DNA from 2 places in the Mesorhizobium sp. BR115XR7A genome. Region 1 is predicted to be linked to the other one. Evidence: riboswitches for the same ligand, from Rfam matches in the RefSeq annotation. Region 1 holds a riboswitch; the other holds the start of a gene.
The links. A riboswitch is a leader RNA that binds a small molecule or an ion and turns the genes downstream of it on or off. The one in region 1 is predicted to bind cobalamin.

Region 1 (7,626 bases):
CCGAGCGACAGCCCCGGCATATGGCCGCCGAGCAGTTCGAGTTCCTTGCGAAAGATGATCTCTTCCGGACGCCGTGCGCAATTGACGAAGCCGACATCGGTCCACGGCGCGCAGTCGTTCAGCCAGCGCAGCATCGACATCATCGGCGTCACGCCCGAACCGGCCGAGATGAACAGGTATTTCGCCGCCGGGTGGCTGTGCAGCGAAAAGTCGCCGCCCGGTCCATAGGCCTTGACGTGCGAGCCGGGCGTCAGGTGATCGAACATCCAGCGTGTGCCGACGCTGCCCGCCTGCGCCTTCACCGTCACCGCGATCGAGAATGGCCGTGACGGCGATGATGACAGCGTGTAGGTGCGCATCAGCGGGCCGTCCGGTGTCGGCAATTCCAGCGTCACGAACTGGCCCGGCTTGTAGCGGAACCAGGTCTGGTTGTCGGAGCGGAAGGTGAAGGTCTTGACGTCGGGCGCCTCGTCGCTGACGCCGGTTACTTCCAGCACCTGCAGCCTGTCGTTCCACGGCGCCATCTGGTCGAGGTGGCGATAGAGGCCAAGATCAGTCATGGCGTTCATCCCTGCATACCTTTCATTTTGGGCGTGTCGTGATCCCAAAGCCGCTGCACAGTTTTGGCCGACATGCGCTAGGCGACACTGCGCAGAGCAGGCCGGCCGTCTTCGGAAAGCCGTGGGCCGATAAAGCGCGCGTACCAGTCAACGAACTGGATGACGCCGCCCTCGTGCAGCTCCGAATAGGGACCGGGCTCGTAGGCCGGCGACAGGATGCCGAAGGCGTTTTCCTCGACGATGCGGCGGTCCTGGTCGTTGGTCTCGGTCCAGACATGGGTGAGTTCGGCGAGATCGTAGTCGACGCCTTCCACGGCATCCTTGTGGACCAGCCATTTGGTCGTAACCGCTGTTTCCGTGGCGCTGACCGGCAGCACGCGGAACGTCACCGCATGATCCACGAGGATATGGTTCCAGGTTGTCGGGTAGTGATAGTGCATCAGCGTGCCGATCCGGTCGGCCGAGACGCTGTCGGACAGGTTCTTCTTCACCGCCCGCTTGCCGGTCATCGTGTAGCTCTGGGCATCGCGCAGCAGCGGCGCGCGGGTGGCGCGGTATTGTCCAGCCGGGTCGATGCGAAACTTGCTGGGCAGGCCAACAGCTTCGCACCTCGCCCAGTGGGCCAGCATCTCCGGATCGCTGTCGGCGCCTTGCACGCCGGTCACGGTCGGCGCTTCCGGGAAGGTCTTGCACAGCTCAGGATGATTGCCCGCGCAATGGTAGCATTCGCGGTTGTTTTCCCAGACCAGCTTCCAGTTGCCCTTCTCGATGATCGTGCTCTCGAAGGCGATCTTGGCCTCGCTCAGCCGGTGCGGCAGGAGATAGGGCTCGATCATCGCCCGCATCGGCGCGAAGTCGGCGGGCTCCTTGGCCAGGCAGATGAAGACATAGCCGGCGACGCTTTCGCAGGCGACCGGTTTGAGCCCGAACTGGCTCTTGTCGAACCCATCGGCCATCTGGCGGGCGAACAGCAGCCGGCCGTCGAGTTCGTAGGTCCACTGGTGATAGGGACACACCAGTTTGGCGGCCATGCCCTTCTCGGTGTTGCAGACGCGGCTGCCGCGATGGCGGCAGGAATTGTGGAAAGCGTTGATCTTGCCCTGCTGATCGCGCACCAGCACGACCGGATAATCGCCGATCTGCACGGTGATGAAGCTGCCCGGCTTGGGCAACTCGCAATCATGGCCGATGAACAGCCAGTCGCGATACCAGATCAGTTCCATGTCAAACTTGAAGTAGTCCGGGTCGGTATAGAAGGGCTGTTCCAGCGAAAGGCCCTGTCTGCGGCCGTTTAAAAGCCTCAGCATGTCGTTGCGCGCGTCCATGTCCTGTCCTCATTTTCAAGGACTGAACTGGTGGTGATGGAGGAAGGACTGGGCGCAAGCCGGCGAAAGCCGGACAACACCATCCGCCCCTTGACCGCCCACCGCGATCAGTCGAGTTCTAGCGATCTCGGGCTGGTTTCCGGGCTCTGGAGTTGTCCTGGCGGACCATCGCGACACCTTCCCAAGCTTTCGCCCAGTGGTCTCCCGTTGCGACTTGAACTCCACCACCGTTGCGGGGGCAGCGCCGGAATCTGACCGGCTTCCCAATTCTCCGCTCCGTCGTCACGCAGCGGCACCTGAGATCGCTCGATCTAATCACGACAGGGTTTGCGACATCGGCACGAAAGCGACATCGCATCCATGCGGCGCGACACATACGCGGGATCGTCCCGGCGCGGTTGCAGCGGGGGAATCGCCTTTTCTCGCCAGGCGCGCGGGCACCGTTTTCGACCCTCAGCCGGGCCGGAAAAGGGTTAATGGTTTCGAAAAGTGACTATTAGCAGAGTCTAAAATCGAACCGAACGGTTCGTTTCTGTTGACGGTGCGTGCAGGACGGTGTGAACGCCCAGCCTTCCGACACAGTTGGTGATCGGGTCGTGATCTTAGACAACTATTTGATATCAAATGGAAAAATGAGACATGTAGAAGGCGTTGGTACAATTTCAAGTGGTGGAGTCATGGTCCACGCTGAACAACTTCGTGATTGGAAACGGCAAGGGGGCTCTCCCACATCGGGGCTGTCCGAACGACGCGATTTAATCCCAAGACACGCCGCTAGACGGACGGGAAAAATACTGGAGTACAAAAATGAAAAAGATCATTCTCACTGCCGCCGCCCTTCTGGCTATTTCCGGCAGCGCCTTCGCTAGCAGCGACCATTATGGTTCGAACGCCGCGACCCCCACGGCTACTGTCGACAGCTCCTACACCGCTTCGACCAAGAAGTCGGAGCCGGCTGCCCAGACGCCTGTGACGGGCGCCGACCACAACCTCTTCGGCAACAATTAATAGCCATCCCCGGCACGCGGCGGGTGACCCTGCCGCGCTGGTGGACCCTACAAATTCAGGAGTATTAAAATGAACAAGATCCTCATTGCTGCCGCTGCCGTTCTGGCTCTCTCCGGCAGCGCTTTCGCCGGCAGCGACAACTATGGCTCCAACGGCGCCAACCAGGCTGCTGCCGCTTCGACCGACAATTCGAACACCGCGTCGATCGGCAAGTCGGCTCCGGCCACCTCGGCGCCTGTCCAGCGGGGCAGCGACCGCAACCTCTTCGGCCATTAACGGCCATCCCACGGCCGGTGGGCTCTGGCCCGCCGGCAGCCGGACTTCCAAAATTCAGGAGTACCTAACATGAACAAGATCCTTATTGCTGCCGCCGCCGTTCTGGCCCTTTCTGGCAGCGCTTTCGCCGGCAGCGACAACTATGGCTCCAACGGCGCCAATCAGGCTGCTGCCGCTTCGACCGACAATTCGAATACCGCGTCGATCGGCAAGTCGGCTCCGGCCACCTCGGCGCCTGTCCAGCAGGGCAGCGACCGCAACCTCTTCGGCCACTAATGGCCATCCCACGGCCGGTGGGCTCTGGCCCGCCGGTCCGCGGGACTTCCAAAATTCAGGAGTACCTAAAATGAACAAGATCCTCATTGCCGCCGCCGCCGTTCTGGCCGTCTCCGGCAGCGCCTTCGCCGGCAGCGACAATTATGGCTCCAACGGCGTCAACCAGCCCACTGCTTCGTCGACTGTCAATGTCGATACGTCCCATACAGGTGCGATCCGCAACAGCGATTCGCCTGTCTACAAGCTGCTCAACTCGTCCGGCGACGTGCAGAAGCCGGCCCATCAGGGTGCCGATCGCAATCTCTTCGGCAACAACTAACCAGCCTGTGCAGACAACAAGAGCGGCGGGCCAGGCCCGCCGCTCTTGTTCTTTCATTACCGGACGGCCGTCTTCAGGCCGCCTTTGCTTCCGCTTCGTGGAGGGCAAAGGAGCGACCATCCGCATCGAAGATATGGAGATCGCCGGCATTGGCGGCCAGCCGCAGCGTCGAGCCGCGCTTGACCTCGACATTGCCCGGCAGCTTGGTCACCAGCGGCAGGTCGGCCCGGCCGATATCGACATAGACCAGCTGGACCTCGCCAAGCTGTTCGAGATAATCGACGGTCCCCTCGAACAGATAATCCGCACCGCTGGCGATCGCGAGATCTTCCGGCCGTACGCCGAAGCTGACCGCCGCTCCCTTTGCCGAAGCAGGTGTCGCGATCGGCACCGTCGCCTTGCGGCCGCCGACATGGCTGACGATGGTCGGATTGCCCGTCTTGTCGACCGTCGCCGGCAGGATGTTCATGGCCGGCGAGCCGATGAACTGGGCGACGAAGAGGTTGCCGGGGTTCTTGTAGAGTTCCATGGGCGTGCCGACCTGCTCGATGTGCCCGTCCTTCAGCACGACGATGCGGTCGGCCAGCGTCATCGCCTCGACCTGGTCGTGCGTGACGTAGATCATGGTCGTGTTGGGCATCGATTCCTTGAGCTTGGCGATCTCGATGCGCGTCGCAACGCGCAATGCGGCGTCAAGGTTCGACAGCGGTTCGTCGAACAGGAACACCTTCGGATTGCGCACGATGGCGCGGCCGATGGCGACGCGCTGCCGCTGGCCGCCCGACATCGCCTTGGGCAGACGGTCGAGATATTTGGTCAGCTGCAGGATCTCGGCGGCTTGCCGCACCCTTTTGTCGATCTCGGCCTTGCTTTCCCCACCGATCTTCATCGAGAAGGCCATGTTGTCGTAGACGGTCATGTGGGGGTAGAGGGCATAGGACTGGAACACCATGGCGATGCCGCGCTTCGAGGGTGGCACGTCGTTGACCACCTGGCCGTCGATCTTGAGTTCACCCGACGTGATTTCCTCGAGCCCGGCGATCGAGCGCAGCAAGGTCGACTTGCCGCAGCCCGACGGGCCGACGAAGACTATGAACTCGCCCGATTTGATGTCGAGGTCGATGCCGTGGAGAATGTTAAGATTGCCATAGGACTTCTTCACTTGTCTCAAATTGACATCGGCCATTGGTTTCCTCCAGTGATTCCTCGGATGTTTCAGCCTATGCGTCCGAACCAGGCGCCGTAGCCGCAGAGCTCGACCGACCCGGTGCTCGCCTGCCTGGAGAACCCGTGTCCCGGCAAAGGTTGCAGGGTTCGGTTGCCGAGGTCAACCTTCGCCGGCGTTGCGCCCAGATTGAAGACGCAGACGATCTCCTCATTGCCTGCCCGGCGGGTGAAGGCGACGGTGTCGCCCTGGCTTTCGATGAAGGCGATGTCCCCCTTGGCCAGTGCCGGATGAGCGCGGCGGAAGGCAAGAAAGCGCCGGTAATGCTCAAGCAGGGAGGTTTCGTCGCCTTGCTGCACGTTGACCGCCTGCGGCAGATGCTCGGCCGGCACCGGCAACCAGGGTTTTGCCTGGGAGAAGCCGCCATTCCGGGCATTGCCATCCCACACCATGGGCGTGCGGCAGCCGTCGCGGCCCTTGAATTCAGGCCAGAAACGGATGCCGTAGGGATCCTGCAGATCCTCGAAGCGCAGGTCGGCCTCGCCGAGGCCGAGTTCTTCGCCCTGGTAGATGCAGACCGAACCGCGCAGCGACATCAGCAATGCCGAGATGACCTTGAGATAGGCCGATGGGTCGGCCTCGTCGGCGGCCCAGCGCGAGGCCGGCCGCATCACGTCATGGTTGGAAAATGCCCAGCACGACCAGCCGTCGCTGGCCACCCGGCCAAAAGCTTCCAGCACCGAGCGGACCTTGGCGGCACTGATCTTTTCCGGCGCCAGGAAGTCGAAGGAATAGCACATGTGTACGCGCTTGCCGCCGGCGGTATAGGCGGCGACCACGTCCAGCCCGCGCTGCGAATCGCCGACTTCGCCGACCGCGGCGGTCGCCGTGTACTCGTCGAGCAGCGCGCGGAAGCGCTCGAGGAAGGCGAGGTTTTCCGGTCGGCTTTTGTCGTAGATATGGTCCTGGTAGTTGTAGGGATTGACCGCCGGCGCCGTCTGGTCGTTGCGCTGTTCCGGCGGCAGCGGCGGGTTGTTTTCCAGCCCCTGGCTGTGGAAGTAAAAATTGATGGTGTCGAGGCGAAAGCCGTCGACGCCGCGTTCCAGCCAGAAGCGGGTGACGTCGAGCAGCGCGTCCTGGACTTCGCGGTTGTGGAAATTGAGGTCGGGCTGCTCGGCCAGGAAATTGTGCAGGTAGTATTGCTGGCGGCTGGTGTCCCATTGCCAGGCCGAGCCGCCAAAGATCGACAGCCAGTTGTTGGGCGGCGTGCCATCGGGTCTTGCATCCGCCCAGACATACCAGTCGGCCTTGGGATTGGTGCGGCTCGAGCGGCTTTCCTTGAACCAGGGGTGGATGTCGGCGGTATGCGACAGCACCTCGTCGATCATCACCTTGAGGCCCAGTCGGTGCGCCTCCGCCGTCAGCGCATCGAAATCCGCCAGCGTGCCGAACATCGGGTCGACGTCACAATAATCCGAGACGTCATAGCCGAAATCCTTCATTGGCGATTTGAAGAAAGGCGAGATCCAGATGGCGTCCGCGCCAAGGGCGGCAATGTAGGGCAGCCTGCCGATGATGCCCTTGAGGTCGCCGATGCCGTCGCCATTGGAATCCTGATAGCTGCGCGGATAGATCTGGTAGATCACCGCGCCCCGCCACCAGTCGCGGTCGATGGCGGGGTCTGGTTTCGCAGTCGCCTTCAAAGCCGATTGCATGGTCTCAACCTCCTTTCACCGAGCCGGCCAGCAGCCCGCGGACGAAATAACGCTGCAGCGAGAAGAAGACGATCAGCGGCACGATGATGGTGATGAAGGCCGATGTCGTCAGGATCTCCCAGTTGCCGCCACGCGAGCCAAGCAGCGCATTGAGCTTGGCCGTCAGCACGATCTGATCGGGCGCCGTTCCGAGGAAAACCATTGCCACCAGGAGATCGTTCCATACCCACAGGAATTGGAAGATGGCGAAGGAGGCAAGCACCGGGAAGGACAGCGGCAGCACGATCTTGACGAAGATCTCGAAATCGCTGGCGCCGTCGATGCGCGCCGATTCCATGATCTCGCGCGGCAGGCCGGCAATATAGCTTCGCAAGAGGTAGATGGCGAAGGGCAGGCCGAAGCCGGTATGCGCCAGCCAGATGCCGAGATAGGTCTTGGACGGCACGCCGAAGAACGTGCCGACGCCATTGTAGAGCTTCAGGAGCGGAATGAGCGACATCTGCAGCGGCACCACCAGCAGGCCGATGACGACGGCGATCAGGAGCGCGCGGCCTGGAAAGCGCATCCAGGCCAGTGCGTAGGCCGCAAAGGCCGCGATCAGGATCGGGATGACGGTCGCCGGGATGGTGACTGTTAGCGAATTCATGAAGGAGCGGCCGATGCCTTCGGAAAACAGCACGGTCTGATAATTGTCGGTGGTGAATTTCGGCGGCGCCGACGAAGCGTAGTAGACGCGCTGGCCCCTATCGCCCTCGAACGCCTTTGGCGAGGACATGACGAAGCTGCCGTCGGCGTTGAGCTGCAGGGTCACGCCGTCACCGAGATCGGCTGATGTGCCGGCAGGATACTGCGTCGGTGCCGCCGCCTTGACGCCGAAGGCACTGATGCTGCGCTTGGCCCCGTCGCCGAAGATGTTGCCCTGGAGAACGAACTTGCCGTCCTTCTCTATTTGTGTGGAGGCGGCCGGCAGTCGCCCGGCTTC
Region 2 (7,626 bases), on a different contig from region 1:
CGCGACCTGAAGACCTGCGGCGACCTTGGCTCGCTGGCGGCCGGATTGGTGATCCAGCAGATCGGCCCAAGGCCACGGCAGAATTTGCGCCGCGAGGCCGAGCAGGCTGGGTTGTTGTAGGGGGCGTTAATGACGAGCTGCCCGTCTGCCCTCCTGGGGGCTGTGCGGAAAAGTGCGCGTAAATCGAAATGTCGGATGCGCATCCGCGTGAGACGGCAGCCCGCGGCATATCATGATCGAAACGTTGATGGCGTTGTCGCCCTCCAGTGCGAACCTTCTGCCGTGCGATATAGGGAAGCGTTTCGATCGGCAGCTCGACCTGTCGCATATATTGCTCACCCGCCATCATCGACCGCGTGTGGCAACAGGTCGGGATCGTGATGCGATCGAGCGGGTAAGCGGCCAACTGGTGAATTGACATGAACGCATCGCCCGATTGAGATTATCCCGCCGGGAGCGCAGTGCGTTGTTCAAGCCAGTCGGACGATCATGGGCAAATATAAGGACCATCGTGAGCCACGCCGGCATCGTCATGACGATGACGCGGCTTCTTTTACGGAACGGCCTTCCGAGCCAAGCTACTTTCAGCGTCCGTCGATCGTAACCGCGGACCCTGTCGACGCCGAAGTGGTGTGGTTCAACACCAGCAAGGGTTTTGGCTTTGTCAAACTGCCGCAGGGCATCCAGGCCTATCTGCACATCCGGGTGCTGGAGGCGGCCGGGAGCCGCGGTGTTTCCGAGGGAACGCGTCTCAAGGTCACAACGGAAGAAAGTCCAAGAGGTGGTCATCAGGTCGCGCAAGTGCTGGAGGTCGGCGATCAGACCGCGAGAACTCAGCTACATACGCGTTGCGCTGGAGAGTCCACCGCCGGGACGAGTGCCCAGTTGGAGAGCGAGGCCACGGTCAAGTGGTACAATCCTGAAAAAGGCTTCGGCTTCATTGCTCCTGAAAACGGTGAGAAGGACATCTTCGTTCATGCCACCGCGCTGACCCGCTCGGGACTGAGCATGCTGATGGAGGGCCAGAAGGTGTTTGTCCAATGCGGTCAGGGCAAGAAGGGCCTGGAAGTTCGGAGCATTCGCCTCGCTTAGCCAAATGCGTTGGCTCTACCGAAATCGCGGCTCAACAAATAAAAAAGCCCGCTGCCGGGAGGAGGTGGCAGCGGGCTCGATTTCGAATGAGACGCGGGAGGAGGTGCGCCCCATTCAGCGTCGGCACCACATCTGGGAGGAGTAGATGGCCGACAACATTATCATACCGATCGCCGCGGATATTGCAACGCACAAATTTTATCTCGCGAGTGCGAAATGATGCCGGATCCGCTTAGCCGATCCTGAAAAACTGCGGTCAGGCTGCGGCTTTCTTGCCGGCACGCTTGGCCGGTGCCGGCGTTTCCGGTTCCTTCGGCTTGCGGCCCAGACCCATGGTCTTGGCCAATGCCGAGCGCGCCGCAGCGTAGTTCGGCGCCACCATGGGATAGTCTGCCGGCAGCTCCCATTTCGCGCGATATTCGTCGGGTGTAAGGCCATAGTGGGTAGCCAGGTGACGCTTGAGCGACTTGAACTTCTTACCGTCCTCAAGGCTGATAATGTAGTCGGGTGTAACCGATTTTCTGATCGGTACGGCAGGCTTGAGAGCTTCCGGCTTTTCTGGTGCGGCCCCACCAGCAGTGCCTTTCAATGCGATGTGGATCTGGCCGATAAGCCCAGGCAGTTCACCGACGGGAACCGGATTGTTCGAAACATAGGCTGAGACGACATGGGCGGTGAGTTCGATGAGGCTGTCAGCTTTGCTCTCGGTTTCTTCGGTCATAAAAACGCTCCTGCGGGCTTAGACTAGGCGGTGAGAATCACTTCGTAGCTTAATAGTGACGACGGCGTTTGATAGCAACCAAGCCATTGCATGATGTGTTGGCGGATCGCTGCACGCCCGGCCGCGGTCGCGGATCTCCTCTTGAACCGTCATCGCCCTGACAACACATTGTGCCATGGTCGCCGTGTCGATGCGGCGCCTCTTCACCGCAAATTGGCTATTTAGAAAGTTGGGAGAAACCAATGAACGCTGAGGCTTTCAGCAGCCCCCTTTTTGTGAAACGCGCAACCCACATCATCCAAGAGATTGCCGGCCTTGCGGATGCAATCGATTTTCTCAACGAATGGCCGGAAGACCGCAGAGACCTGATCCACGAAGCCGCCCTGAGGGCATGCTACGATGCATACGATGGGCGCAAGCCGGTAAGCACGGCGCGCAATGCCTTTTTCGGCTTTGCGAAGCGGGTCGCCATATTGGAAGATGCAACCTCCGCGATGCAGTGGATCGCCGCCTGCAGATCGGGCAGTGGAAAAGTGCAGGTGTAGACATCGACGACATGTTTGAGACTGGCGAGGCGCGTCAAACAGTGCACTATGTCCAGGTTTCACAGCTAGACCACGCGAATGAGAAGCAGTTCCTCACCATCGACTGCACAACCGCAGATCGCACGCAAGCTGACCATGGCCGGACGCGCCTCATGGCGATCGCTTGCCCGCCAATGGCCAGGCTCAATGGCGCAGGTGCAGCGGTCGCGTTCGGCTGAGTAAAGAAAGGCGGCCCGGGCTTTTTGCCGAGTAGTGGCTGTGGAGGAGGGGATGACCGGGTTGATCAGATTTGAGAGGCCAGTCGTAGTTCAGCTTAGCCGCCGCAGCTCGGAGCGTGTCGTGTTCGACGTCAACGACGCGGCCGCTATCTTGCTCCGGGATCTGCATCATGCGACCGATAAACGCAGGATAGCGATGGACACCTGTCTGCAGGTGTTACGCGGTAAGACCCATCCACCAGCCGCTCGACGAGCTTTCGTCGCAGCCGCACTTGAAGCACGCATTCTGCGCAGCGATTGAGATTTGGGACGCCGCTCGTGAATTTCGGCCATCTGCGCATCGCGATTGAGCGCGGTCCGAATACCTCTGCCGGCATCCGCCAGGAGCAAGCCAACCCCGCTCTTTCCGCGACGGCTTTCCTGGTCCGGCGCCTGATCTTCCACCATCAAAACACAAGGGTCCGCCAGCCAGCTGCGGCCGCTCGGCTTCGCCGTCGCGGTGATCGTGATTGCAGCCAGAGGAGACGGAGCCATCGAGCGGGAATTGGCCCGCTGCAGATGGCGGAGCGTCGATGCCGCTTCAACAGTCTCCGGAAGTGCCGTTTGAACCTTCCCCCAGCTTGGCCCTGCATCCGATTTCCCGGAACACGCTCCGCGGACCGGCGGCGCGTGATCGCCAATGCCTCTCCCGATGGTCGGGACCGGGGTTCGGCGACCAAGGTCGGGGAGATGATAGTGACACTGGATTATCCCAATACGGAATAATCCGAAACTGGCTGGCGGTGAGCCGCCTCGTTTCTGGCCGGCTCATTTGAGACCGAAGCCTGCTTCGATCGCCAGCCAACGCCGGCGTCTGGAAAGCTGACTTCGACGCGCCGTAACAAGGGCCGCGGCCAGGCCAAGCTTGCCGAGGCGCTTCGTCACGGGCAGCTCGATTGCCTTGGGTGCGCCGGATGGACTCACCCCAAGATTGCCCGGTGTGTGGCGTTGCCGCTCACCGCCGGCGAGTGGCACCGAGCCCTACGCCGTCCGCGCTTTTTCCCGAATTGCGCGTGCTGCAGCCACCATGTTCACCAAGGCAGGGCGGACCTCCTCCCATCTGCGCGTTTTGAGACCGCAGTCGGGATTCACCCACAGTTGGCCATCCAACAATCGATCGCGCGCAAGCATGATAAGGTTGGAAATCTCGCCCACTTCCGGGACTCGCGGCGAGTGAATGTCATAGACACCAGGACCGATCTCGTTCGGATACTTGAAGGTTCGAAGCGTATCGAGCAGTTCCATCTGCGAGCGCGAGGTTTCAATGGAGATCACATCGGCATCCATTGCGGCAATCGCGTCCACGATATCGCCGAACTCGGAGTAGCACATATGGGTGTGGATCTGGGTCGCATCGCCGACCGCCGTTGAAGCCAGCCGGAAGCATTCGACGGCCCAGTCGAGATAGGCCTGCCACTCGGCCTCGCGCAGCGGCAAGCCCTCGCGCAGTGCGGCTTCGTCGATCTGGATCATCCCGGCGCCGGCCTTTTCGAGGTCGCTCACTTCATCGCGAATGGCGAGCGCGACCTGGCGGCAGACGGCTGAGCGGGCAAGGTCGTCTCGGACGAAGGACCAGTTGAGGATCGTCACCGGGCCGGTAAGCATGCCCTTCACCGGCTTCGGCGTCAGCGACTGGGCATATCGCCACCAGTGTACCGTCATCGGCTGTTGTCGCGACACATCGCCAATGATGATCGGGGGGCGCACAAAGCGCGAGCCATAGCTCTGCACCCAGCCGTGTTGCGTGAAGGCGAAGCCGCGGAGCTGCTCAGCGAAATATTGCACCATATCGTTGCGCTCGAATTCGCCGTGGACCAGCACGTCGAGTCCGATCTCTTCTTGCCAGCGAACGGCGGCTTCTATCTCTTTTTTCAGGAAGGCCTCATAGTCGACGTAACTCAGCTCGCCCTTGGCATGGGCTGCCCGCGCCTTGCGAACCTCGGCTGTTTGCGGGAAGGAGCCGATCGTCGTGGTGGGGAAGGATGGCAAGCCAAACGTGTCGCCCTGAAGCTTGGAGCGCACGTCGAATGCGCTCTTCCGGCGCGTCATGGCGACCTTGATGCTGGCGACCCGACCTTCGACGAGCGGATCATGCACCTTAGCGGATGTCGCGCGAGCGGCGGCAGCCTCAGCCGACGCCTCTAGTTCGGCGGCGACCGCGTCCCGGCCTTCGGCCAGCGCACGGGCGAGCACGACCAGCTCGTCGGTCTTTTGCGCCGCGAAGGCGAGCCACGATTTCACATCCGCATCGAGTGCCGTCTCCATGTCCAGGTCGATCGGCACATGCAGCATCGAGCAGGACGGGGCGATCTCCACGCGGTCCCGCGGCCAACCGGCGACGATCGGCTTGATGCGGTCAAGCATGGCAGGCAGGTTCGCGCGCCAGACGTTGCGGCCGTCGATCAGCCCGAGCGAGAGCACAAGGTCCTTCTGCGCGAGCCGGCCGACGGTCTCCAACTGCTCTGGAGCGCGCACGAGATCGACGTGCAGTCCCGCCACGGGCAGAGAAATCGCGGTCTCGAGATTGTCTCCCAGCGATCCGAAATAGGTAGCGACCATGATCTTCAACTCCGGTGCTGCTTTTGACAGCCGGCAGTAGGCGAATTGGAGCGCATCCCGTTCGTTGGGAACCAGATCGACCACGAGCGCCGGCTCATCGATCTGCACCCAATCGGCTCCCGCGAGCTTCAGCCTCCGCAGGAGCTCCTCGTAGACGGGCAGCAGCCGTGGCAGGAGCGCGATAGGGTTGAAACCTTCCTCAGGTGACTTCGCCAACTTGAGAAAGGTAACCGGTCCAAGCAGGACCGGGCGCGTGTGGATGCCGAGCGCCTTGGCCTCGAGGAAATGATCGACCGGTTTCGCCGACGAGAGGGCAAAGCTCTGATCGTCGGTAAGTTCCGGCACAATGTAGTGATAGTTGGTGTCGAACCATTTGGTCATTTCCATCGCGGCAAGGCCATGCCCGTTGGCCGCATGCTCGTCACCGGCATGTCCGCAATCAGCGGCCTGATCTTGGTTGCCGCGCGCCATGGCGAAATAGGTATCGAGTGGGACCTCGCCGTCAGTCCAGACGTATCGTGCCGGCACGGCGCCGACCATGGCGACGGTGTCGAGCACATGGTCATAAAGCGAGAAATCGTTGGACGGGATTTTCGACACGCCGCGATCGTGCTGCTCCCTCCAGCTGGCGGCGCGTAGCGCCTTCGCCGTCGCGAGCAGGTCGGCAGCGGGAGATTTTCCGGACCAGTAGCTTTCAAGCGCGAATTTCAGTTCCCGCCGTCGACCGATACGCGGCACGCCGAGCGTTGCCACAGGAATTTGTTGAGAGACAGTCATGCCATACCCCGATGGTTGGGGCGTGGGGACAAGGAACGCGCGAGCAGGCGGCACGAAGCCGGGCTACTGCGGCCACCGAGACACCCCGCCCGTGGACGTTGTTCGTCGTGGCAGGTCTCCTGGCTCGCGGGTCAAAGCCTCTGCCCGTCTTCCCGAGGCCGTTCGCCTCAGTGACACCAATGGGCTTGGCTCGCCGCTAACAGTTGCGGGGGCAGCGCCGGCATCGCACCGGCTTCCCTCTTAGCTCCGCTACGGCAGTGCCGCGCGGAGAACCACGACATGCGCACAATCACAGCAGCTTCGCTCCTTGTCAATACATATAACGAGATGTTTATGTGATGATGCGAATAGTGCCCTTGCGCTGATCGGTCTCTTTCGCCCAAAGCCGCTTACGATGCCGCCTCTTATCAGTGCAGGCTCGGAGAGATCCTTGTCCCCATCGGCGACGCCGGATCAGATCGAGGTCGCCGGGCTCAAGAGCGTAAAGTGGGGCGAGGCCGTCACGGTCCGCCGGGAATCCCGGTATTTGTTCCCCGCTCGGCTTTGCTCAGCGTGCTTGCGCACTCGCCCATCAGCACGCTGATAACATGTCCGGAAGCGGAAAGGAGAGGTGGCGCCTCAGGTCGGCGGACTGGGGCTGGGCCGCCAGCGTCTCGAACAACTGCGCGGGGATCGCCTCGACCTGCTGCGCGAGCAGCTTCACCCTGCGATTGCTGAAGGCCGGCGCCACGATCGTGCGTAACCGGGCATGCTCGCCCCCCTCGTGCGAGACCAGCCACCCCGGCGAACCGAGAATCACCGAATCCGGGGTGAATGCGGCACTCTCTAAGCGACGGAAGGGCGGAAGCTGACCGGCAGGCGCTGCGGGCAGCGAATGACGTAAGACGGCATGTAGACGACGTCCTCCGCAGCGATGGTCAGCGCCAGATCCTCCAGCCGCCCGAACAGCGCGGGGAAGGCGCAGCGCAATTCCAGGCGCGCCAGCGCAGCGCCCAGGCAGGAATGCGGCCCCTCGCCGAACGACAAATGCGGGTTGTGCCGCCGGGTGACATCGAATCTGTCGGCGCCAGGACCGAAGGCCTTTTCGTCCCCGTTCGCCGCATCGAACGCCATCAGGACGGCATCGCCGCGGCGGACCATGCATCCGTCGATCTCCACGTCCTGGGTGGCATAGCGGAACGGCAGATTGGCCGCTGAGCTGCCCCAGCGCAGGATCTCCTCGATCGCCTGTGACCACGGAACTTGGCCGCTGCGCACCAGGTGCAGTTGCTGCGGATGCGTCAGCAATGCCAGCACGCCATTGCCGATGACGCCGGCGGTGGTCACGAAGCCCGCAGAGAGCACCATGAACAGCATGTCGATGAGCTCGGTGTCGGAAACGAGCTCGCCTTTGTCACGCGCGACGATCAGGGCCGAAGCCAGATCATCGCCGAGCTGGCCCCGCTTGAGCGCGATCAGGCGACGGAAGAACTCCGGGATGCGCTGCCGCGTCTGTCGCACCTCTTCGGCTGTGGCGGAGGTGTTGGCCAGGCTGTAGGTGAGCGCGACGATCTCTTCGCGCTGTTCGTCCGGCAAACCGAACAGTTCGGCGATCACGTTGGTGGGCAGCGGAGCGGCGAACTCGCACATCAGATCGGCACTGCCGCCGCGCTGCGCCATCTCGGCCAGGAGTCGA

Region 2: it holds a riboswitch for cobalamin, as region 1 does, so the genes downstream of both, metE (5-methyltetrahydropteroyltriglutamate--homocysteine S-methyltransferase) here and LB557_RS15355 (aromatic ring-hydroxylating oxygenase subunit alpha) in region 1, are expected to answer to the same signal.

What each region holds. Positions count from the first base shown of each region.
Region 1 covers NZ_JAIUHW010000006.1:252,511-260,136, forward strand. Annotated here, with positions in the region: gene LB557_RS15350 (hybrid-cluster NAD(P)-dependent oxidoreductase) at 1-560, opposite strand, end outside; gene LB557_RS15355 (aromatic ring-hydroxylating oxygenase subunit alpha) at 638-1,885, opposite strand; cobalamin riboswitch at 1,998-2,200, opposite strand; gene LB557_RS15360 (DUF680 domain-containing protein) at 2,693-2,893, shown strand; gene LB557_RS15365 (DUF680 domain-containing protein) at 2,963-3,169, shown strand; gene LB557_RS15370 (DUF680 domain-containing protein) at 3,239-3,445, shown strand; gene LB557_RS15375 (DUF680 domain-containing protein) at 3,516-3,764, shown strand; gene LB557_RS15380 (ABC transporter ATP-binding protein) at 3,838-4,950, opposite strand; gene LB557_RS15385 (alpha-glucosidase) at 4,980-6,644, opposite strand; gene LB557_RS15390 (carbohydrate ABC transporter permease) at 6,649-7,626, opposite strand, start outside.
Region 2 covers NZ_JAIUHW010000020.1:36,532-44,157, forward strand. Annotated here, with positions in the region: gene LB557_RS29620 (adenosine kinase) at 1-120, shown strand, start outside; gene LB557_RS31795 (cold-shock protein) at 490-1,092, shown strand; gene LB557_RS29635 (MucR family transcriptional regulator) at 1,349-1,813, opposite strand; gene LB557_RS29640 (DUF982 domain-containing protein) at 2,056-2,358, shown strand; gene LB557_RS29645 (DUF982 domain-containing protein) at 2,629-2,877, shown strand; gene metE (5-methyltetrahydropteroyltriglutamate--homocysteine S-methyltransferase) at 3,597-5,927, opposite strand; cobalamin riboswitch at 6,043-6,243, opposite strand; partial or broken gene LB557_RS29655 (cytochrome) at 6,535-6,810, opposite strand; gene LB557_RS29660 (cytochrome P450 family protein) at 6,777-7,626, opposite strand, start outside.